DNA from 2 places in the Paraliobacillus sp. X-1268 genome. Region 2 is predicted to be linked to the other one. Evidence: predicted binding sites of a transcription regulator. Region 2 holds the regulator's gene; the other holds the start of a gene.
The links. Region 2 encodes LexA, which represses DNA repair genes until DNA is damaged. Its sites were predicted from a motif close to CGAACATATGTTCG; they were not measured.
Positions count from the first base shown of each region.

Region 1 (12,960 bases), on a different contig from region 2:
GCGTGCTGCTCCTGAGGCTTCTTTAGGTGTTATGATGCCATGTAAAAGTAATCCTGAAGACCTGGTACATGCAAATAAAGTAGTAGAAGCTGCTGGAATAGACAATGTAACAATTGATTTAACTAACACACATGATACTATGCTAACTGAAATTAATAGCCAATTGACACAGGCTGGTACATTAAATCCTGATCAAAAGCAATTGGCAGATGCTAATCTACGTGCGCGTTTACGTATGAGTACATTGTATGCATTAGCAGCAAATCATCAGTACTTAGTTGTCGGTACAGACAATGCTGCCGAATGGTATACTGGTTACTTCACTAAATTCGGAGACGGTGGTGTCGATTTAGTACCACTAGTGCATCAAACGAAAGGTGAAGTAAGAGAATTAGCTAAAGTCTTAGGTGTACCAGATGAAATTATCAATAAACAGCCAAGTGCAGGTCTATGGGAAGGTCAAACAGACGAGAACGAGATGGGCACAAGTTATGCAACTATTGATAGTTATCTCAAAGGTAATGAAGTTCCTGAAAAGGATAAAGAAATTATTGATCGAATGCACCGTACAACAGCGCATAAACGTGAAATGGCTAAAGCACCAGAAGTATTTTAATTGATAAGGCTTGAATTTTTACTTTAAAAAAGACTCTTTGTAATTGAAACATACAAAGAGTCTTTTACCTGTTTTAAAGGAAAATCTAGATATGTTATAGTAATATAAAGTACTTAATATCAACGGTATATTTAGGAAAGGATGTTATATAATTGGCAGGTCATTCGAAGTGGAAGAATATTGAACGCCGTAAAAACGCTCAAGATGCAAAAAAAGGCAAAATATTTATGAAGGCTGCAAAAGAAATTTTTATCGCAGCAAAGCAAGGTGGAGGAGACCCTGAAATGAATCCTTCCCTGCGGTTAGCAATAGATAAAGCAAAGGCAACCAATATGCCAAATGATAATATTGATCGGGCAATTAAAAAAGCTACTGGTGGGTTAGATGGCGCAAATTACGAGGAAGTTATCTATGAAGGATATGGCCCTGGTGGTGTAGCGGTAATGGTCGAATTGTTAACAGATAATAAAAATAGAGCAGCTGCTGATGTTCGCCATGCATTTACAAAAAATAATGGTAATTTAGGTGAAAATGGGTGTGTTTCTTTTTTATTTGAACGAAAAGGATACATAGTGATTGAAAAATCGGCAACAAATGCTGATGAAGATTCGATGCTTCTTACTGCTATAGAAGCTGGGGCAGAAGAAATGGAAACAAATGAAGAAGTATATGAAATCTTTACAGAGGTAGAAGATTTTCAAGAAGTTAAAGCTAATTTAATGGAAGAGGAGTACGAGTTGGAAACAGCAGAAGTAACAATGTTCCCTCAAACGTATACAGAATTAAGTAAGAAAGATTCGGAGTCAATGGAACAGTTACTAAGTGTATTAGAAGATTTAGAGGATGTTCAAGAGATTCATCATAACGGTTTAGTAGAATAAAGATGGTAAAATATAATAAAGTCTGACATATTTCTGATTATTTTAAAAATAATAGGCAGTAAGCCATTTCTAAATCAAGCAAATTAGAATATAATGATAAAAAACATAATGAGGTGTCTTCAATGAGTGAAATAAATGATAGTGAAGCTTTACAAGATCAATTTACTACAGACAGACAAGATGCACTCAAACATTTAGATCATTTTATTAATGATGAAAAGGATTACTATGTAATCTATCAAAAAGCAAGTCAAAGTGCAAAAAGAGAATTGAAATTTAATCAAGTTAAAAAATTGCATGACAATAAGTATGCTATTGCGATGCATAATGAAGATTTTAATGATGCTATCCGTTACTATAACGGAGAAGAAATTATTTTAGAAGAAAATGAGATATTTGAAGTGCGAATTATTGATCCTGATGAATATGATTTTGTAGTGTATACCGACTAAACCTTTAGTCGGTATTTTTGTTTTGTTTTTTATACTTTCACGAAAGTATAAAAATTTAACTATTGGTCAAAGATAACAATGATAGGACAAACTATCGTTGCATAAGTTTAATTGACCGAGGTGAAAACAAATGCATAGAAAAAAAATTTATATAAGCGTGTTAATTAGTGTAATAGCAGTCGTGGTTTTAATTGTTAGTGTTAACAAAGAACAAAGCGATGTTAATGATGTAATAGAAAGAGAAGTTACACCAACAACAAGCCAACCTGAAGTTAATGAACAACTAGTATTAGAAGTGACATTACAGAAACAATATCTTGATGGTAAAATAGAGGAAGAAACGCATGAAGAGTCTATTGGTGCAATGGAAGACTTTTGGGCATCGTATGAAGATTGGCAACTAGTAGAACAATCATCAGGTGAAATGACTTTTAGAAAGCAAGTGGATGATATTTCTCCATACTTAAAGGCAAATGGTTATTTTGGTTTACAAGAAGGAATGCTATCTATTTTTGAGGGTGAACCTGTACATCAGCAAGTAATTCAATCTTTTTATCAAATCGATACAAGCACATTAGAGAGTTTTCAAATAGAAGAATTAGAAACAGGAATTAAGATTGAAGACATAGAAACCTATCATCAAGTTTTAGAAGTTTATCGTGATCTCTCTCCAACAAAACAAGTCCAAGGTTAAACAAGTGAAGCGGATCGATGCTTCGCTTGTTTTCTTTTAGTTTATTTTTACTTTCTCAACTTTCGTAATGTAAATCAGGCACTTAAGTCTTGGTATAACAAGAAAGTCTCACAATTCAAAATAGAAGTTAGCTGAAGACTTGCCCGCGGAAAGCGACTGCCTGTAGCGCAAATCAACATGGTAGTTACTACAGAGTCTATGGTTCTTCGAAAATCAACAATTTTTTGAAATTGTGTCAAGCTATTATAATAGACATACTCTAAACTCATAAAATCCAACGTTTAATGTAATATGCTCAAATGTCTGAAAGTGATGTTATACGAACGTACGATTGTGTGATAAACTAGAGTAAAGATTTTTTGGAGAATGTTAGGGAGAGATGATGATGATTGCGTACATAAATGGTAAACTAGATACAGTGACTGAAACGACTGCTATTGTCGAAGCAAATGGAGTAGGTTATGAAATTATTTGTGCAAATCCTTTTAAATTTCAAGATCAGTTAGGTGAGCAGGTACGTATTTTTACATACCACTACATAAGAGAAGACGCTCAAACTTTATATGGATTTTCAAAGGTGGACGAAAAATCATTATTTGCACGAATATTGAATGTTTCAGGAATTGGACCAAAAGGTGCTTTATCAATTGTCGCCACTGCTGGTGTACAAGATTTTGTTGTGGCAATTGAGGAAGAAGATGAAAAATTCTTAACGAGTTTTCCTGGAGTAGGAAAAAAGACGGCTCGTCAAATGATTTTAGATCTTAAAGGGAAGTTAACAATAGAATTTGATGTATCTGCTAATGTAGCGGATGCTAAAACTGTAAAAGTTACAACAGATCAAATAAAGGCATTAGATGAAACAGTAGAAGTATTAAAATCACTAGGATACTCTGATCGAGAAATTAAACAAATTTCCCCTAAGTTAAAAGAAGAGGCTTCTAAAAATACGGATGAATTAGTGCGAAAAGGTTTAGCACTACTTATGCAAAATTAGAGGGGTGAGGAAATGGAAGAACGTATGATTTCAAGTGAAATACATGAGGAAGATACATCCATCGAATTAAGCCTACGTCCCTCCACCTTGGCGCAGTATATTGGACAACATAAAGCGAAGGAAAATTTAGCGATTTTTATTGAAGCAGCCCGCTTGCGGAATGAACCTTTAGATCATGTTTTATTATATGGCCCACCTGGTTTAGGAAAAACGACAATGGCTTCTATTATTGCAAATGAAATGGGTGTACAATTTCGAACAACTTCTGGGCCAGCAATTGAGCGTGCCGGAGATCTAGCAGCAATATTGTCTTCATTGGAAACAGGAGATGTTCTGTTTATTGATGAGATTCATCGATTGCCACGTGCTGTGGAAGAGATACTATATCCCGCGATGGAAGACTTTTGTTTAGATATCGTGATAGGTACAGGTTCTACTGCTCGTTCAGTGCGCTTAGAATTACCACCATTTACATTAGTAGGTGCAACGACACGAGCTGGGCTATTAACAGCACCATTGCGTGACCGTTTTGGTGTATTAAGTCGCTTAGAATTTTATGAAACGGATGATTTATGTGAAATTGTAGAACGTACTGCCTCTATTTTCGAAGTGACAATTGAAAAACAGTCAGCAGTAGAGATTGCAAGAAGATCGCGTGGAACACCACGTATTGCTAATCGGTTGTTAAAACGTGTGCGAGATATATCTCAAGTGCGAGGAGAATCTGCAATTAGTTTAGCTATTACCAAAGAAGCATTAGAGATGTTACAGGTCGATCAATCTGGATTAGATCACATTGATCATAAACTGCTACTCGCTATAATTGATTCTTTTCAAGGTGGACCGGTTGGCATAGATACATTAGCCGCAACAGTTGGCGAGGAATCACAAACAATTGAAGATGTTTATGAACCATTTTTACTGCAAATGGGCTTTATTCAACGTACACCAAGAGGACGTCTTGCTACACCAAAAGCCTATCAGCATGTTAATCGAGAGGTGCCAAAACCTTGACCGATTTCGGAAAAATGCTTATTGTTATTGGTATTGTATTGATTATAGTTGGTGTATTGTCTGGGATTATTGGTAAAATACCTGGGGATATTAGCTTTAAGAGAGGGAACTTTTCTTTTCACTTTCCGATTATGACATCTATTATAATAAGTGTGATTTTATCGGTTATTTTATTTATTATTAGTAAGTTTCGTTAAGGAGTGCAACATGGAGATAAAAGATTTTGATTTCAATTTACCAGAAGAGTTAATAGCACAAACGCCATTAAAAGATCGAACATCATCTCGATTATTGATAATGGATAGAAAAGATCGAAAAATAGAACATAAAAAGTTTGTAGATGTACTAGATTATTTAAATACTGGCGATTGTTTAGTATTAAATGATACCAAAGTACTGCCAGCAAGATTATTTGGAAGTAAAATTGATACTGGTGCAAAAATAGAAGTGCTATTGCTTCATCAACAAGAGGAAGAAGATGTTTGGGAAGTACTAGTTAAACCAGGAAAAAAGGTCAAAATAGGAACTGAAATAAGTTTTGGAGATGGCAAGTTAACCTGTGTTTGTCTAGATTTAAAAGAACATGGTGGTCGAATTGTGAAGTTTAACTATCAAGGAATTTTCTTAGAAGTGTTAAATCAACTAGGAGAAATGCCACTTCCTCCATACATTAAAGAGCAATTACCTGATCAAGATCGTTATCAAACGGTATATGCACGTGAGCAAGGATCTGCAGCAGCACCAACAGCAGGCTTACACTTTACTGAGGAGCTGTTAGAGAGTTTTAAAGAAAAAGGTGTTGCAGTTACTTTCTTAACGTTGCATGTTGGATTAGGTACATTTCGTCCGGTAAGTGTTGATACAGTTGAAGAACATGATATGCATGCTGAGTTTTATCATATGTCACAAGAAACAGCTGATACGATTAACAACACGAAAAAAAATGGTGGTAAAGTTATAGCAGTAGGAACAACTTCTACAAGGACGTTAGAGACGATCGCACGTGATTATGATGGGAAGCTAGTTGCAGCTAATGGTTGGACGGATATCTTCATTTATCCTCCTTATAAATTTCGTGTAATTGATGGATTAATCACCAATTTTCATTTGCCGAAATCAACACTTGTTATGTTAGTTAGTGCTTTAGCGGATAGAGATTTTGTATTAGAAGCATACAACGAAGCAGTACGTGAAAAATATCGCTTTTTTAGTTTTGGCGATGCAATGTTAATTCTATAAATTTTACAACTAGAAAGGAAAAATACAAAACATGGCAGCAATCACATATGAATTAATTAAAACATGTAAGCAAACGGGGGCTAGATTAGGTAAGGTTCATACACCTCATGGTTCTTTTGATACACCAATGTTTATGCCGGTGGGCACACTCGCAACAGTTAAGACAATGAGTCCTGAAGAATTAGAAGAGATAGGTTCCAAAATAATACTATCAAACACCTATCATTTATGGCTTCGACCTGGTGAAGATATTGTTAAAGAAGCTGGAGGCTTGCATAAATTTATGAATTGGGATGGAGCAATTTTAACCGATTCAGGTGGATTTCAAGTGTTTAGTTTAAGTGATTTACGTGATATAGAAGAAAAAGGTGTTCATTTCCGTAACCATATTAGTGGGGAAAAGTTATTTTTGTCACCAGAAAAAGCAATGGATATTCAAAATTCTTTAGGTGCGGATATTATGATGGCTTTTGATGAATGTCCACCATATCCAGCAGAACACAAATATATGAAGGATTCAGTAGAACGAACGAGCAGATGGGCTGAACGATGTTTAGAAGCACATAATCGTCCTGGAGATCAAGGTTTATTTGGAATTATTCAAGGAGGCGAATATGAGGACCTTCGTCGTTTAAGTGCTAAAGACTTAACGTCACTTGACTTTCCAGGTTACGCTATTGGTGGACTTTCCGTTGGTGAGCCTAAAGATGTGATGAATCGTGTTTTAGATTTCACGACTCCGATGCTTCCAAGTGAAAAGCCACGTTATTTAATGGGTGTAGGATCGCCTGATTCTTTAATTGATGGTGCAATTCGGGGAATTGATATGTTTGACTGCGTTTTGCCAACACGCATAGCACGAAATGGTACGTGCATGACTTCGGAAGGTCGTGTTGTTATTCGAAATGCAAAATATGCACGTGATTTCTCGCCAATTGACCCAAATTGTAAATGTAATACTTGCAGAAACTACTCTCGGGCGTATATTCGTCACTTAGTAAAAGCAAATGAAACTTTCGGTTTTAGACTTACTACTTATCATAACCTGTATTTTCTGTTAAACTTAATGGAGCAAGTCCGCGAAGCGATAAAAGAAGATCGTCTTGGTGATTTCAAAGAGAAATTCTTTGAAGATTATGGTTATAATAAACCAAATGCTAAAAACTTTTAAGAAGGAGGGGAATAGATTGGATATACTTGCAACAGTTTTTCCGTTTATTTTAATGTTTGTGATTTTTTATTTTCTTTTAATTCGTCCACAACAAAAACGTCAAAAGAAAGTAAGACAAATGCAAAGCGATCTACAAAAGGGAGACAAAATTATCACGATTGGTGGTATGCATGGAACTGTGTATGCGATCGATGAAGATACAGTTATTATTGAAGTAGATGGAACGAAGCTTACATATGATCGTTCGTCTGTTAGAGATGTAGTCTCTCAGACAGAAGCTTAATTAATAAAACGTTACAGGCTAAAAAATAGAGAGGACAGCACTCAAGTGCTGCCCTCTCTATTTTGTTTCGAAAACACCCCTTACGTCGTAGTGTATAGATGTTTCGTGTTAAACTAAATTTTTTAAATAAGTAGTCTCTTTTAGATACTATCAAGCAATTCCAAACCTAGTGAACGATCAGAAAGTATAGTTATTAGGCTTTACGATACGTATTAACCCCAAAAATAGCTCCAACTAGACCCGTTACTAAAAACCCAGTATGATATAAAATCTGTGATAAAGAAAAAACAGTTTGAAGTCCTAAGTATTGATATAAGAAAATAAATAAAGAAAATCCAAGACTAGTAAGAATCCCAATTAGCCATCCTTTTTCTCCGGCTTTTAGTCCAGCAACCCAACCCCCTGCAAATAATGCAAGAAAACTAATAATTGTTGTTGTTCCACTAAGTGTAGAAGCTCCTAAAGAAGTAAAGCGTAGTAATAAAGATAAAATAAGACTTGCTAATAATAGAATAGCTAATATGACAATCCAGCCATGTAACAGTGCCTTAAACCTCGTATTTACCATAGTTGTTCCTCCTTCGCTTGTCCTAAATTACGTGTTAATTAAATCTATGCAACAATTGCTGAAAAAGACTTAAATATTTTCTTAATCTCAGCATATATTGATAGAAAAGCTCTATGTATTTAGACAGGTTAATTTACCCTTGGAAAGGGGACAAGCAATGGCTTTTACAATAGCAATTATCATCTTTATCGTATGCTATCTATTTATTATTTCGGAAAAGGTTAATCAGGCATTAATAGCGCTCTCAGGGGGTGTCCTATTATTACTTACAAAAGTATATACGTGGGAGGCCGTATTCACTGATTACATTGATTGGAACACAATTGCATTACTTTTTTCAATGATGGTTTTAGTTTCTATTACGAAGAAAACGGGATTATTTACTTATATTGCAATAATATTTGCACAGAAAGTAAATGGAGCCCCAATTCCATTGTTAATAGGGACGGCTGTTTTAACTGCTTTAGGATCTGCGTTACTTGACAATGTAACAACAGTCCTCTTATTTGTGCCGATCATTTTAACATTAACAAAGCTTTTGGAGTTGCCAACTTTTCCTTATTTGTTAACTATTATTTTAAGTTCTAACATAGGAGGAACAGCTACACTAATTGGAGATCCACCAAATATAATGATTGGGCAAGCAGTTGAACATTTTACATTTTTATCATTCATTACTAATTTAGGGCCTGTTGTTATCATTTTATTTATTTGTATGCTTGGATTTGTAGTCTTGCGATTCAGAAAAGAGCTTGTCATGAAATTGCATTTAGTAGATGACTTACTACAAATTAATGCTAGTAAATATATTAAAAAAAGCCCGATGATTTATCAATCAGTATCTGTGCTAAGTCTCACAATTCTTGGATTTTTACTTCATCCAATTTTTCATATTGATCTAACAACTGTAGCTGTTTTTGGTGCTCTTCTTTTACTTATGTTAACGGAAAAGGAGTTAGAAACAGAAAAAGTATTTCAAGAGATTGAATGGATTACCTTATTCTTTTTTATCGGATTGTTTATGTTAGTAGGTGGCCTGGAAGAAGTAGGTGCTATTGATGAACTGGCACGATATATTATATGGGTAACAGAAGGTGACCTTCCTTTAACAGCTATTATACTACTATGGATATCAGGATTAATTTCACAAATTATTAATAATATTCCTTTTGTTGCTGCTATGATACCGGTTATAGAAGAGTTTCAGGCCTATGGGATGACGAACGTTGATCCATTATGGTGGGCTCTTGCTCTAGGTGCGTGTTTAGGTGGTAATGGTACATTAATTGGTGCATCTGCTAATGTTGTCGTAGCTGGATTAGCGGAGGGCGAGGGAGAAAGTATATCCTTTATGCGTTATTTAAAGTATGGAATTCCTTTTGTTTTATTTTCAATGATTGTTTGCACAATATATATATATTTCCGTTATTTGCGTCCTTTTATTGATTCCTTTTTAATAGGATAATAATTAGAAAACAGGCGATAATAAAAGGAGGAAAGACCATCAAGTGAGGACGGGATAACGATGGATTTTGAGTTAGGAACGTTAATTTTTAGAACATTCTTTATTTATATCATAGTTGTGATTATCTTTCGTTTAATGGGTAAACGAGAAATTGGAGAACTGAGTATATTAGATATCGTTGTATTTATTATGGTGGCAGAAATGGCGGTGTTTACAGTCGAGGATACCGATAGGATGTTGATTGAAGCTCTCATCCCAATGGGTCTTTTGTTGTTTATTCAGCGAACTGTTGCATGGCTATCATTAAAAAACAAGCATTTTAGAGACTGGTTTGAAGGAAAAGCCTCCGTAATTATTTCACGTGGTAAAGTTGATGAGTATGAAATGAAGAAAAATCGATATACGTTTGATGATTTATTGCAACAACTAAGAGAGAATGGAACGAAGAGTATTCAAGATGTAGCATTTGCTATTTTGGAACCATCAGGTAAGTTATCTATTTTTGAAAATGCGAATCAAGAAGAGGAAAGTGCTAAAAACGGTTTTGTTGTTCCACTGATTATAGATGGTGTCATTCAATTAGAAGGTTTAGAGAAAATAGATCAAAATGAATCTTGGCTTATAGCGAACTTAAAACAAAAAGGATATGCTGATATAAAGCAGATATCCTTTTGTTCTTTAGATCAATCTAAAAACTGGTTTGTAGATATAAAAAATGAATATACTTAAGAAACAAAACGATTAATGAATGGTAGTTGAGCTAATTCTTCTTTTGTAATAAATCGCAAGAAAAAAAGCAAACAGATATATACAATCAGAATCGAAATTAAGAGCAATAAAAATGGAAGTAATGTAGTTTGGTACCCAGTAAAGATTTCTTTTAAAATGTTAGCTGTTAGCCATGTTAATCCTAACAACGCAATCATTTTAAGTAAGTCAACTTTTGGGATACGAAATTGTATTACTTTATTTAATGTTGCTAGATGTAAAAATGTCCCTAAAACTACACCTACTGTCATCGCAATTGCAGCCCCCATAATGCCAAATGCCGGATTTGTTGTTAAGACAATTAATATAACAAACTTCACACATGTACTAAGTATATTATTCCACATTGCTTTTTGAGCAAAGTCTAATGCTTGCAAGGTAGCATTCAATGGAAATTGAATGTATAGAAATAAAAATAAAGGCGCCATTAGAATAAGAAACCCACTTGCATTTGTTGTGCCATACATAAAATGTAAAATAGGTGAAGCAAACATAGTTAATATAATTGTAGCTATTGCACCAGAAGCGAAGGAAATGCGAATTGCTTGATGGATACGGTAATGAACTAAAGAATGATTATGTTTCGCTTCTGCTTCACTAATATTTGGAATTAAGGCTACAGCTAAAGAATGTGTAATAAAAGTAGGGAAAAATAAAAGTGGAATAGCATAACCGGTTAATGCACCATATTGCTTGGTTGCAGCAATCGTGGTAATACCGGCAATAGCCAAACTTTGAGATACTAAAATAGGTTCTAAGAAATTTGATATTGAACCAACTAATCTGCTCCCCGTGCTAGGTAAGGCAATTGATAATAAAGATTTTAATGTATCTTTCCCCGTTGTTATATATGAAAAAGTAGCATGATGTAATGTGATTCGTTTATGTTTGCGAAACATTCGTAGCATGAACATAAGTGAAATGAGTTCACCAATTATAACTGAAATCATAGCTCCACAAGCAGCAAATTCAATTCCATAAGGAAGTAATAATCTTATAAAAAACGCTACACATGAAATTCGTATTATTTGTTCGATAACTTGTGCATAACTTTGTGGTTTCATATTTTGTCGCCCTTGAAAATAACCTCGAATAACGGATGATATGGCGCTAATAGGTACCATTGGCGTAATGGCTAGTAATGGGTATAATGTTCTTGGGTCTGTTAAAAAATGCCTTGCAATAATTGGTGCACTGATAATCATCCCTATTGTAAAAAATATACTTAATGTACCAGTGATAACGAGAGAAATTATTAGAATTTTTTTAATTTGTTTCGTGTTATTATTTGCTTCTGCTTCAGCTACCCGCTTGGAAATTGCGATAGGTAGTCCAAACTGTGATAAAGTATAGATGAGAAACAGGGTTGGTAAAGCCATGTTGTAAAGGCCTATACCCTCTTCACCCATTAACCTAGCTACAACAATTCGATTAATAAAGCCTAATAATCGTGTGATAAGTCCAGCAACTATTAATATAAGTGTTCCTTGCAAAAATGTTTGTTTTGTCATTATTGACAATCCTACCTTCTCAAAAAAATAAAATTCCTATACAATAATGTATATGCAGATAGATTGGTCAAGCATGACAAGCAGTTAGATAAATCCGAAAGAGGAGGTTTTATATATGGTAGTAGTTAAACAAGTAGAAGACTGGAAAAGTACAGTACTAGTGGTCTTGGATAGTAAGGTAGAGGAATTAATTTTAATGGGCTATGATAATGCAACACGCAAAATTGTATGGAATTGCTTAATTGAAAAAGTGTGGAAAGGTAATCCGGAAAAGCGGTTGTTTGAGATAGTAGAAGATATTTATCATTTAAGTGCTAGTAAATTCATGAGTTATTTGACCATGCAATCTTATCAAAATGAAGATTTGATGGCTTCTATTGCTGCATTAAATATAATGAATGAAGTGAACTAAACACTTATTGCTTATTTGTGATTTTTGGATTGACATTAGTTGATCTTCGTTTCATAATATTTTGGTAGTATAGTTTTAAATATGAAAATGTAATAGAGTTTAAATGAGTTACGCTATTCTTTTAGAAAGTAGTCTTACATAGTTTTTTTAAAAAGAAGAATAGTGTAGAGGAGGCGCAATTGTCCATGGTAAAACGAGGCAGAATTATTGCCTTTTTTCTGATCGTCTTAGTCTTAGCAGGTACGATTGGGACGACAATAACAGGTGTTACAAAAGATATAAAATTAGGTTTAGATCTACAAGGTGGAGTTGAGATCTTGTATGATGTGGAGGCGCTTGATGGTGGAGAAATAGATACGGCTGATCTTGAAGCCACTGTTGAATCATTGCGTCAACGTGTCGATGTGTTAGGTGTAAGTGAGCCTAATTTCAATATTGAAGAACCAAACCGTATAAGGGTTCAATTAGCTGGGATAGAGAATGAAGATGAAGCACGTGAATTACTATCCACATCAGCTCAATTGTCATTTCGAGATGTCAATGATGTAGAATATTTAAATGGTTCAGATATTGTTGAAGGTAGTGCTAGACAAGATTTTGATGCCACAACCAATCAACCAATTGTAACCGTTCAATTTAAAGATGCTTCCGCATTTGCTGAGGTAACGAGTGAAATTTCTCAAATGGAAGATAATCGATTAGCGATTTGGATGGATTATCAAGAAGGTGATTCATTTGAAGAAGAATCGCAAAAAGCTGAACCAAAGTATATTTCCGCTCCAGCTGTAAGCTATACGATAGATCAACCAAATGTACAAATTGATGGTAGTTTTACAGTTGAATCAGCTAAACAACTCGCGGATATTTTAAATGCAGGATCACTTCCCGT
Region 1 covers NZ_QJSK01000012.1:2,657-15,616, forward strand. Annotated here, with positions in the region: gene nadE (NAD(+) synthase) at 1-616, shown strand, start outside; gene D2K62_RS12710 (YebC/PmpR family DNA-binding transcriptional regulator) at 769-1,497, shown strand; gene D2K62_RS12715 (hypothetical protein) at 1,620-1,949, shown strand; gene D2K62_RS12720 (BofC C-terminal domain-containing protein) at 2,080-2,643, shown strand; gene ruvA (Holliday junction branch migration protein RuvA) at 3,029-3,640, shown strand; gene ruvB (Holliday junction branch migration DNA helicase RuvB) at 3,653-4,654, shown strand; gene D2K62_RS12735 (DUF2905 domain-containing protein) at 4,651-4,851, shown strand; gene queA (tRNA preQ1(34) S-adenosylmethionine ribosyltransferase-isomerase QueA) at 4,862-5,893, shown strand; gene tgt (tRNA guanosine(34) transglycosylase Tgt) at 5,925-7,064, shown strand; gene yajC (preprotein translocase subunit YajC) at 7,081-7,347, shown strand; gene D2K62_RS12755 (TIGR04086 family membrane protein) at 7,541-7,915, opposite strand; gene D2K62_RS12760 (ArsB/NhaD family transporter) at 8,073-9,380, shown strand; gene D2K62_RS12765 (DUF421 domain-containing protein) at 9,441-10,109, shown strand; gene spoVB (stage V sporulation protein B) at 10,106-11,659, opposite strand; gene D2K62_RS12775 (post-transcriptional regulator) at 11,775-12,071, shown strand; gene secDF (protein translocase subunit SecDF) at 12,257-12,960, shown strand, end outside.
Region 1: a site for LexA is predicted at 2,964-2,977, ahead of ruvA (Holliday junction branch migration protein RuvA). Genes of this name have one in related genera too.

Region 2 (12,960 bases):
GGCAGCTGACCAGGATATTGAAGTTATTGCCTATGACCGATTAATTATGGAAACACCTGATGTTAGCTACTATGCAACATTCGATAATTTTCAAGTAGGTGTATTACAAGCAACATACATTGAAGAGGCATTAAATCTTGCAGAAGCAGAGGGACCATTTAATATTGAATTATTTGGTGGATCACCTGATGATAATAATGCCTATTTCTTCTGGGATGGTGCAATGTCAATCTTACAACCACATATTGATAGTGGAAAAGTTGTCATACAAAGTGCACAGACAGAATTTGAACAAGCGGCAACTATGCGTTGGGATGGAAATAACGCAAAATCTCGGATGGAAAACATTCTTAGTAAAGCATATTCTGGTGGAGAAACTGTTGATGCAGTGCTATCTCCATATGATGGGATTAGTCGTGGGGTAATTCAAGCATTAAAAGGTGTCGGTTATGGTTCGGGTGATTTACCAATGCCCGTTATAACAGGTCAAGATGCTGAATTAGCTTCCATTAAATCAATTGTTGCACAAGAGCAAACACAAACTGTATTTAAAGATACACGAGATTTAGCTGCTGTTGTAGTTACAATGATTGACGCAATCCTTACAGGCGAAGAAGCAGAAGTTAATGATACAGAAACGTATGACAATGGTATAGAAGTTATTCCGTCTTATTTAGTAGAACCAGTGTCCGTAGATATAGATAATTATCAAGAAATTGTGATGGACAGTGGTTACTATTCAGAAGATGAACTAGAGTAGTATAGCGTGAAATTAGTGGTGGGAGGCCACCACTAATTTAAATTATTTCTTTAAGTGGGGAAGGTGGCGAGTGTATGTCGGACTATATTTTAGAGATGCGTAACATAACGAAAACATTCCCTGGTGTTAAGGCACTAGATAATGTAAATTTAAAGGTTGAAAAAGGAGAAATTCATGCGTTAGTTGGTGAAAATGGTGCAGGTAAATCAACTTTAATGAAGGTTTTAAGTGGTGTCTATCCAAACGGGTCCTATGAGGGTGGCATCTACTTTGATGAAAAAGAGTGCCATTTTAAAGATATAAAGCAAAGCGAAAATGTTGGTATTGTTATTATTCATCAAGAATTAGCGTTAAGTCCATTTCTTTCAATTGCAGAAAATATCTTTTTAGGTAATGAAAGACACGTTCGTCAGATCATGGATTGGAAAGATACTTTTTCGAAATCCAAGGAATTATTAGAACAAGTAGGATTAAAGGATTCTCCAGAGACAGCAGTTATGAACATTGGTGTTGGTAAACAACAGTTAGTTGAAATTGCAAAGGCATTATCAAAAAATGTCAAGTTGCTGATTCTTGATGAACCAACAGCAGCCTTAAATGAAACAGATAGTGCAAATCTGTTGAAATTATTAAATGACCTAAAAAAACAAGGGATTACATCTATCCTTATTTCTCATAAGTTAAATGAAGTTTCTTCTATATCGGATTCCATTACAATTTTACGTGATGGTCAAACAATCGAAACAATAAAAAGTAATGATGGTAATGTTTCTGAAGATCGTATTATTAAAGGCATGGTTGGTCGTGAATTAACTAGTCGTTTCCCAGTAAGAACTGCAGAAATCGGTGAAACCATTTTTGAAGTTAAAGATTGGAATGTTTATCATCCACAGCAACGTGATCGCAAAGTTCTTGATAATGTGAATATTCATATTCGTCGTGGAGAAGTTGTTGGGTTAGCGGGTTTAATGGGAGCAGGAAGAACAGAGTTAGCGATGAGTATTTTTGGTAAGACATATGGTAAAAAAATAACAGGTTCGTTATATAAGAATGAGCAAGAAATAAATGCTAATACAGTTAGTGAAGCAATTGCAAATGGGATAGCGTATGTTTCGGAAGATCGAAAAACATACGGATTAAACCTCATTGATGATATCAAACGAAATATTACATTATCTAACTTAAAACGTGTTTCGCATCATTCTATTATTGATGAGAATATGGAAATAAAACAAGCACAATTATTACGTGAGAAATTAAACATAAAAACACCTTCGCTTGAGCAGGTCACTGGTAATCTTAGTGGTGGGAATCAACAAAAAGTTGTATTAAGTAAATGGATATTCACAGAACCAGATATTTTAATCTTAGATGAGCCTACACGTGGTATTGATGTTGGAGCTAAGTATGAAATATATTCTCAAATTAATGAATTAGCAGCAGAAGGAATGGGTGTATTAATGATTTCATCTGAGCTTCCAGAGGTACTTGGTCTCTCAGATCGGATTTATGTAATGAATGAAGGCCGTATAAGTGCGGAGCTTGATCGTGCGGATGCGGACCAAGAAAATATTATGCGTCATATGACTGGATTTGGAGGTGCTAATCGTGCAGACATTAATTAATTTATTTCGTAATAATATTCGTCAATATGGAATGATTATTGCACTTGTATTTATTACGGCATTATTTTGGGTACTGACAGAAGGAATTACTTTTAATCCTTTAAATTTAACGAACTTGATTCTGCAAAATGGCTTTATTCTAGTATTAGCAGTCGGTATGGTTTTGGTTATTATTACAGGAAACATTGATTTATCAGTCGGTTCTGTCGTTGCTTTTGTAGGTGCTATTGCAGGTGTACTGATGATAAACAATAATGTACCAGTTTGGCTAGCAATAATTCTATCTATAATTGTAGGTGCTTTAATTGGTGTTTGGCAGGGGTTTTGGATTGCCTATATCGGAATACCCTCTTTCATCGTTACGTTAGCTGGGATGTTGATTTTTCGAGGACTAACCTTATATCTATTAGATGGACAGTCGCTTGCACCATTTCCGGATTCATTTGGTTTTCTCAGTGGTGGTTTTCTACCAGATATGTTTGGTTCAGGTGGTTTGCATACTCTGACGATCATTTTGTCCGTAATACTATCAATCATTCTAGTATATTTAGAAATTAAAAATCGAAAAACACAGTTACAATATAGTTTTGAAGTTGTTCCGATGTGGATTAGTATTACAAAACTTGTGTTATTGCTATCTGTTATTAACTGGTTTGCTTATCAACTGGCATTGAACAAAGGTATCCCAATGGTATTAATTATTGTAATTATACTGATTGTAGTTTATACCTTTATTATGAATAATACAGTAATGGGAAGAAGGATTTATGCAACAGGAGGAAATAAAAAAGCTGCTGATTTATCCGGTATAAAAACAAAAGGTGTTGTATTTTGGGTATTTGTTAACAACGGGGTTATTGCAGCATTAGCTGGATTAATGTTTGCATCTCGGTTAGATTCTGCAACACCTGCAGCAGGTAATATGTTAGAACTAGATGCAATAGCTGCAGTATTTATTGGTGGTGCTTCTATGTCGGGTGGGGTCGGTACGATTATTGGCGCAATAGTTGGTGGTCTTGTTATGGGTGTAATGAATAACGGGATGTCATTAATCGGTATTGGTATTGATTGGCAACAAGCGATAAAAGGGATGGTACTATTACTTGCAGTCGGATTTGATGTATATAATAAAAATAGAGCTGGAAAATAAGTAGTCAGAAGAAACATCACGTGATTTTATTTCGTGATGTTTCTTCTAATAACACCCACTACTCTATTAAAATGTTTAAAGAATAGATGAAAAGGCTAAATACATGTATTAGTGAATGAATTTAGTTGAGGAGGCTAACTATTTATTACTTAGCAACAACATTGAAACATTTTAATATTCGAGCAACGGATGATGTATTAGGAAAGATAAAAGATATCTATTTTGACGATAAGTTCTGGACAGTACGTTATTTAGTAGCTGATACGGGTAAATGGCTCCCAAGTGAAAAAGTATTGTTATCACCTTTGTCAGTTAATAAAGTAGATTCTGAAAACGCGACAGTAGATGTGTTAGCATCGAAAGAAAAGGTTAGAAATGCACCAAATAAAAAAGCGGATGAACCAATCTCAAAACAAGATGAAATAGACTTGACTGGATATTATGGATGGCCAAATTATTGGAGTCAAATTGGACCATGGGGAGGCTTTAGTACCCCAGCTGCTCTTGCTGTTGCTGATAAACAACGAGAAATTCAAGAAAAAGCTAAAGCTGACCAAAAAGAAAGTCATCAATTAAGAAGTGTTAATGAAATAAAAGGTGAATTAACTGGGTACAAAGTAGAAGGTATTGGTGGGAAAATAGGTCATGTTTCTGATGTTATTATAGATGAAGAGAATTGGAAAATCACCTACTTAGTAATAGAAACAAGTAAATTCTTAGCAGCGAATTTTATTTTAATAGCTACGGATTGGATAAGTGATATACACTGGTATGATAAGAAGATCTATGTTGAAGTAGATAACGAAAAGGTGAAAAATGTAACGGATTTTGATATACATGCACCACTAACGAAAGAATATGAGGAGAAACTCTATTCTGACTTAGGGAAACAAAAGAAATCCGAATAAACAGATGTAAATCTAGAGACTGTCATGAAAGTTTACTTTCAGATAGTCTCTATTTTATTACCCTACGCTCATCTATAAAACTCTTCTAATAATTATGACATTATTGTTTATACTATCCGTATAAATAGTGAATATTTATCACTGTTATCAATTAATAGAAGTAGGTGTATCTATGAAAAACCGCCTTATCTCTATCATTATTCCTTCTTATAATGAGTCAAATAATATTGAAATAATATATGATGCGATAACCAATGAATGTTTAGACATTGATTATAACTTTGAAATTTTATTCATTAATGATGGTAGTACGGATAATACGCTTAACCTAATTAAAAAGTTGGAATCAACTAATGCCAACGTAAAGTACATTTCTTTCACACGGAATTTTGGAAAAGAAGTTGCACTATTAGCTGGTTTTCAACATGTTAGTGGAGAAGCTGTTATTGTAATGGACGCTGATTTACAACACCCATGTAATTTGATAAAACCATTTATACATGGCTATGAGGAAGGATATCATCAAGTGATAGCACAACGTAATCGAAAAGGTGAAAATCGACTCCGTGCCTGTTTTTCATCGATTTATTATGGCCTAGTAAACAAAATAGTTGATGTAGAAATAAAAAATGGGGTAGGGGATTTTAGATTATTAAGCCGGAAAGCTGTTGAGGCCCTTCTATTATTGAATGAAGGGAATCGCTTTTCAAAAGGCCTTTTTTCTTGGATAGGTCTAAGCCAAAAAACTATTTACTATGATAATATTTCACGTAAAAATGGTAAATCCAAATGGTCCATTTCTATGTTATTTAATTATGGAATTGATGGGATTATCTCTTTTAATAATAGGCCACTCAGAATTTGCTTTTATTCAGGTGCGTTCATATTATTATTATCTCTTCTGTATATATTTATTAACCTGTTCTTTATTATAACTAATGGAATCACAGAGCCAGGATATTTTACTATAATGTCAGCTGTTCTTTTTTTAGGTGGTATTCAGTTACTTTGTCTTGGTGTTATTGGAGAGTACATTGGTAGGATTTATTATGAAACGAAACATCGTCCACACTACTTAATACAAGAAACAAACATTTCATCAGGAGAAAATTATGAGCATACGCAGCCAAGAATTTATAAAATTCATCATCGTGGGCATCATTAATACGTGCAATTACTATGCGGTTTATTTATTCGTGCATGCATATTGGGAAATTAATTATCTGGCTTCACACATCACAGGATTTATTTTAAGTTTAATTATATCCTTTTTTTTAAGCTCTTATTTCACGTTTCAAGTAAAACCAACAGTATTGAAATTTATTCAATTTCCGGTTACGCAAGTTATTAACATTATTGTTTCCTCTATATTTATTTATGTATTCGTTGAATATTTTGTCCTGGGTAGCACGATAGCACCGATTGTTTCCATGATTTTTACTGTTCCTCTTACATTTTTTGTAACAGGAAAAATTTTAAGAAAATAACGGGGAATACATATGCTGATCAAACGAAAAATCCTCTATCTTATAATAAGTAGTCTAGTCGTTGCTGTATTAGGTCATTTGTTTTTTTTGAGAGAATGGCTATTAGATAGATATATGGTCGGACCAAATGATGGTTTGCAACAGATGGTTACCTTTAAAAAAATTTTGTATGAACAATATAAAAGTGGAAATTACTTTTATTCCTATCAATTTGGTCTTGGAGGTGGAACGTACAGCCAATTAGCATTTTATTTCTCCACATCATTTCTATTCATTTTGTCAGCAATTTTTATTTTTGTATTACAAGCCTTAGATGTTATTGGACCTGCTGATACACTGTTTTGGGCAAATGCTTCAATATTTATAAGTATTGTTCGATTAACTTCAATCATTGTTATAACAAGTATTGTATTTCATTATATGAAAAGTGATTGGTTGCCTGCATTTACAGGGGCCTGTTTCTATGGATTAGCTACTATTTATTTCCGACATGTGACGTATTGGGAGTTCTTTGCCGATGCAATGATCTGGATTCCACTACTCGTATTTGGAGTTGAAAAAGTTTTCCGAGAGAAAAGACCAAATTGGCTCATTTTTGCGATAGCTGTAACGCTTATTAATAATTTTTACTTTGCATATGTTAATTTAATTTTTATTATTCTATATATTATCTTTCGTTGGTTTATTCCGTTGGCAGAGAATGAATCAGATAAAGGCAAGTACGCTAAGCTTTTTATTTGTTCAGGTTTTTTAGGATTTGGAATTAGTGCAGTAGCTTTTATACCAGCTGTTTATGGATATTTACATAACTTTCGACCAGCATATCAGAAATCCGTATCTTTTTTTAGCTGGGATAATATTTTATTTGATAGTCGTTATATTATTCTACCTACCGTATTTTTACTACTTTTATTCAGTCTTTCTCTTTTCAAAGTGCAGACATTTAGACTGTATTCTGTTTTAAGTAGTTTTTTTATCTTCTTTCATTTTAGTCCACTTGTTGCAAGTGCATTCAATGGCTTCTCAGCACCTCAATATCGTTGGGAATACTTGATTTCTTTTTCTATTGCAGGAGCTATTTCATTTGGTTTAGAACACATTCAACGTGTAACGAAAAGAAGAATGATCTTATCAAGTGTAATTGTACTAATTCTTTATCTTGGTACAATTATATTTATTGATGATTTACATGTTTTTTCACTGCTTTCTTTGGCAATTTTATTAATGGTATCTATTACTATCTTATTACTTTTTTATGCTGTATTTAAAAAAGAAAAAAGTGCTTTTTATATTATGTATGTAGGACTTTTGTTACTCGTAATCATTTTTGCGAATAGTTTTCAATATGGTCTTTCTCAAGCAGGGGAAGTTAGTAAATCCTCTAAAAATTATTTGTTGAGCGATAAATATAACGGAAAAGAACAAAGAGAGCTTTTGCAACAAATTAAAAACAAAGACCCCGATTCGCTATACCGGATTGACTGGAAAGTAGACAGACTTAATAATACACCAATTGTGCAAGATTTTAACGGAATAAGTGTGTACGGTAGTATACTAAACGAACGCTTGATCGATCTTTATTTGAACGATCTAAATATTGACACAGGGAGGGAAAGTGTTAGTAGATATGCAACATTTGGTAATCGGGCGCACTTATATAGTTTATTTCAAGGAAAGTACATGATAAGGGAGAAGGAAAGCGAAGAGGGCGTACCATATGGATTTTCAAAAATACTTGAATCAAAGAACTATATCGTTTTAGAAAACAATAATGTATTGCCTTTTATTCGAACAACTAAAAATTTCTTTTCAGAAAAAGATGTCGAACAGGTTTCTGATTTAAGTAAAGAGTATGCGATGCTCGAAGGTGTAATTATACCCAACACGAAACAAACAAACGCAGAAATAGCACAAGACGCTAATCTTATCGACCAAACGAAAATCATGATGGTTGGTGCTTCTTATACGAATAACGTATTAACTGTTACTGAGGAAAATGGTGGTTTAGATATAGAAACAGATTCATTAACGTCTGCAGCAAAGGATCTGTACGTACACTTTCATTTAGAGAACACTGCAGTCGATCAAGGGTTTACATTAAAAGTAAACGATTATAAAACTGCACGAAAATCTAATCAATCTATTTATAAAACATATGATGATGAGCTAACAATCCGCGTAGATAATTCGAATAAAATTCGAATTAGACTACCTAAAGGAAAGTACATCTTAAGAGATTTAGAACTATATCAAACAGACTATGCCCGTTTGGAATATCAAAAAAACAAGGTATCAAATAATAGTACGTTAAAGTGGAAAGATAATCGAATATCCATAACTTTTAACAACGATAGAAATGATTATTTCATGATGCTACCTATTCCATTTGAAAAAGGGTGGCAAGTTAAAGTTAATAATAAAAAGCAAAAAATTGAGAAGGTTAACTATGCTTTTATTGGATTTCCCATAGACAAAGATGAAAACGAGATAGAATTACTCTATTATCCACCTTATTTTATACTATCGATTGTTTTATCGAGTTTTAGCCTACTCTTATCTATATTAATTTGCAGAAGAAACCAATAAGAGAAAAAGTCATATTTTGCGGTTGCCCGGGTAATATTTTCGGAAAGTCTTATATTAAATCAGTTGTTTTCTTATGGAATTTGTTATTAGAGGAATTCTAAGCACCAGTTTTAATGAGGATATAGGAATTAGTTGTTAGAATATTTAAGAAAAGAATATCTAAATTTAAGCCTCCGTTATGGAAGATCAGTCCACACGTAAAACCTTTTTATTTCATATAAAGGTAGTGAAGGAGGTTTGACAAATGACGAAAATTTTTATTGATCCTGGACATGGGGGAAATGATTCAGGTGCAAGTAGTAACGGGTTAGTAGAAAAGGATATAACATTAAATATTGCTCTAAAATTACAACAGATATTGAACGATTCTTATCAAAATGTCACCACACGTCTATCAAGAACAACAGATCAGTCAGTTTCCCTGACCAATCGAACAAACGCTGCGAATGATTGGAATGCCGATTACTATCTTTCCATTCACATTAACGCAGGTGGCGGTGTTGGTTTTGAAAGCTATATATGGAATGGTAATTTTGCTTCGAAATCTGAAACAGAACGATTGCGATCTACTATTCACGACGAAATTGTTGAAACGATTGGATGGCGTGATCGAGGTAAAAAAGAAGCGAATTTTCATGTGTTAAGAGAAACGACGATGCCAGCAATATTGACAGAAAATGGTTTTATAGATAATGATGCTGAAGCTGAAGAAATGAAAACGCCACAATGGATTGAACAAGTAGCACGTGCACATGCATCTGGTATCGCACAAGCATTTGAATTAGAAGAAGACTCGAATGCAGAAGAACCTGATACGTCATCTTTTTACCGAGTTGTTACAGGTTCGTTTCAATCCGAGAAAAATGCGAAGCAACGTAGATATGTTCTAAATAGGCATGGTTATAGTAGTTTTATAACGGAATTTAATGACCAAGGGCAAGTTTACTTCCGAGTGATTGTTGGGTCATTTCAAAACAGGTCCAATGCTGAAGGCCGTGTAGATGAATTAAATGAAATAGGGTTTGATTCATTTATTAGTACGTTCAACGGATAAAAGAAATCTCCACTATGTTTAAGTGGAGTTTTCTTTTATTGTTAATGGATATTTCTATATAAGCCTATTACTCTACCTAAAATGGAAACATTATCATATATGAGTGGTTCCATTGTTGCGTTTTCGGGTTGTAGACGAATATGGTCTTTTTCTTTGAAAAAGCGCTTAACTGTAGCCTCATTCTCATCTGTCATGGCGACTACAATTTCTCCATTTTGAGCGGTTTGCTGTTGTTTTACAATTACCATGTCACCATCTAATATACCTGCTTCGATCATACTTTCGCCTTCAATTACAAGTACAAAAATTGACTGATCGGTAGCATCTCCATGTGTAAGAGTTAAAGGTAGTGGGATGTATTCTTCAATGTTTTCAACAGCAGTAATGGGGATACCAGCAGTAACTTTCCCTATAACAGGTGCAAACGTTACTTCTCCTTTAGGAATACTAGAGTCATCAGCGGCATGTAATACTTCTATTGCTCTAGGTTTCGTTGGATCTCTACGTATGTATCCTTTTTTCTCTAGTCGAGCAAGGTGCCCATGTACGGTGGAACTTGATGCTAGACCAACAGCCCCGCCAATTTCTCTTACTGAAGGTGGATATCCTTTTGCTGCTACTTCATCTTTAATATAATCTAAGATTGCTTGTTGACGTTTTGAAATTTTCGTCATAATGATGCACCTCCGTACATATTTTATTAGTGAAAGTATAGCATGTTTATCACAAATACACAAACATAAGTTCTAAAAAAGACTTGACAGGAACAATCGTTCGGTTATAATAAAATACAGATGCGAACAATCGTTCTTAATATCAAAGGAGGAAACAAAATGTTTAATAAAATAACTAATATTACTATGGTGGATTTATTCTATTTCATTTCGTTCATTCTTACGTTAGGATTTATGTATATGGGTTTAGTTTCTAGTTAAAAAATATGTTTAAAATAGAAAGGTAGTTATCATGCGAGCGATTATATACTGTCGGGTAAGCACGGAAAAAGAAGAGCAGTCTTCTTCCTTACATAGACAAAAACAAGAATTGATAGAGTTAGCAGAAAAAGAACAAATGGAAGTCATCAGTATTATAGAAGAAAGGCAAAGTGGATATGAAATTGAACGAGATGGTATTTTATCCATATTAGAAAAATGTGCAACTGAAGCAGTGGATTGTCTATTAGTTCAAGATGAGACAAGACTAGGAAGAGGTAATACTAAAATTGCCTTATTCCATCAATTTTCTAAGTTAGGTGTGAAAATATATGCTTTATCCAATCAAGGAGAATTACAATTATCTGAATCTGATGCAATGGTTTTACAGATTGTAGGTGTTGTTGAAGAGTACCAACGTAAAATTCATAACATTAAAATAAAACGAGGGATGCAAAAAGCTATTAAAAATGGCTACGATCCAGCTAAAAACCTTCGTAACCGTGATCACGCAATTGGTCGCAATCGAATTGAATTTCCAATTGAAGAGGTAAAACGTTTGCGAGACAATCAATTAACTTTTGGTGAAATAGCGACTACGCTTCGTGGATTGGGTTTTCAAGTGTCCAAAGCAACAGTTCACCGAAGATACCAAGAATATGTATCGCTTGAATCTGAGCATACCTTTCATATAGAATGAATAGACAAGGAATCCATATTAAAGGATACTTGTCTTTTCTGTTTTCGAGAAAACTTTATACGTAAAGGAGAAGAATGATGTTAGCTAAAGATAAATTAGATCGTATTAATATGCTGGCTAAAAAGGCCAAACAAGAAGGGTTAACAAGTGAAGAAAAAGAAGAACAGCAAAAACTAAGACAAGAATATTTAAAAAATGTACGACAATCTTTTAAAAATGAATTCAAAGGGATGAAGATCATTGATCCTAATGGAGATGATGTCACTCCAGAAAAAGTGAAGAATTTGAGAAAAGAAAATTAAAAATAATTGAATATTCTTGAAGATAGTACTTGTTTATTATCCGTTTTCATTATAGGATATTAATTGTACGTACATATTTTCATAATTTTCGAAAGGGGATACAAAGTATGTCAAAACAAACTGAACAACGCTCTATTAACACGATTCGCACGCTATCTATTGATGCAATTGAAAATGCTAACTCTGGGCACCCAGGATTACCAATGGGGGCAGCACCAATGGCATATACATTATGGACTGACTTTATGGACCATAATCCGAAAAACTCTAGTTGGTTTAACCGAGATAGATTTGTATTATCAGCAGGACACGGATCTATGCTATTGTACTCGTTACTACATTTATCAGGTTACAACGTATCAATTGAAGATTTAAAAGGATTTCGTCAGTGGGGATCTATCACTCCAGGTCATCCTGAAGTAACACACACGGACGGAATTGAAGCAACTACTGGGCCATTAGGACAAGGTGTTGCGATGTCTGTTGGTATGGCAATGGCTGAAGAGCACTTAGCTGCTAAATACAATAGAGATAATTTTAATGTAGTTGATCACTTTACTTATGCGCTTGTTAGTGATGGCGATCTAATGGAAGGTGTTTCACATGAGACAGCATCTTTAGCTGGACATTTAGGCTTAGGTAAACTTATTGCACTATATGATTCTAATGACATTTCATTAGATGGTGAATTAGACCAGGCTTTTTCTGAAAATGTAGAAGATCGTTTTAAAGCATATGGCTGGGAAGTAATTCGAGTAGAAGATGGCAATGATATTATCGCTATTCGTGAAGCGATCAAAAAAGCGAAAACAAATCTAGATCAACCTACTTTAATTGAAGTGAAGACTGTTATTGGATATGGTTCACCAAATAAATCAGCTTCTTCTGCTTCACATGGTGCGCCATTAGGTGCAGATGAAATTAAATTAACAAAAGAATTTTATGACTGGAGTCATGAAGATTTCTTCGTGCCTGAAGAAGTTTATCAAGATTTTGAAGAGAAAATTGTAACACGTGGTAAAAAGACTGAAGCAGAGTGGAATGATGTATTTTCAGCATATAAAAAAGCACATCCAGAGCTTGCTAAGGAACTGGAAGATGCAATCAAAGGTGAACTACCATCAGATTGGGCAAAAGACCTTCCAGTATATGAAGCTGGCGAACATACACTTGCTACAAGAGCATCATCAGGTGAAGTTTTAAATGCAGTAGCGGAAGCAGTACCATATTTCTTTGGTGGAAGTGCTGACTTAGCTGGTTCAAATAAAACAAAAATTAATGGTGCAGAAGATTTCTCTAAAAATAATTATTCTGGTCGAAATATTTGGTTTGGTGTACGTGAATTTGCGATGGCTGCAGCCTTAAATGGTATGGCATTACATGGCGGATTAAAAGTTTTTGGTGGCACATTCTTTGTATTCAGTGACTATTTACGTCCTGCTGTACGTTTATCTGC
Region 2 covers NZ_QJSK01000001.1:334,715-347,674, reverse strand. Annotated here, with positions in the region: gene chvE (multiple monosaccharide ABC transporter substrate-binding protein) at 1-760, shown strand, start outside; gene mmsA (multiple monosaccharide ABC transporter ATP-binding protein) at 835-2,385, shown strand; gene mmsB (multiple monosaccharide ABC transporter permease) at 2,369-3,535, shown strand; gene D2K62_RS01820 (PRC-barrel domain-containing protein) at 3,661-4,443, shown strand; gene D2K62_RS01815 (glycosyltransferase family 2 protein) at 4,616-5,608, shown strand; gene D2K62_RS01810 (GtrA family protein) at 5,556-5,930, shown strand; gene D2K62_RS01805 (YfhO family protein) at 5,943-8,516, shown strand; gene D2K62_RS01800 (N-acetylmuramoyl-L-alanine amidase) at 8,761-9,570, shown strand; gene lexA (transcriptional repressor LexA) at 9,612-10,244, opposite strand; gene D2K62_RS01790 (YneB family resolvase-like protein) at 10,537-11,202, shown strand; gene D2K62_RS01785 (DUF896 domain-containing protein) at 11,280-11,504, shown strand; gene tkt (transketolase) at 11,612-12,960, shown strand, end outside.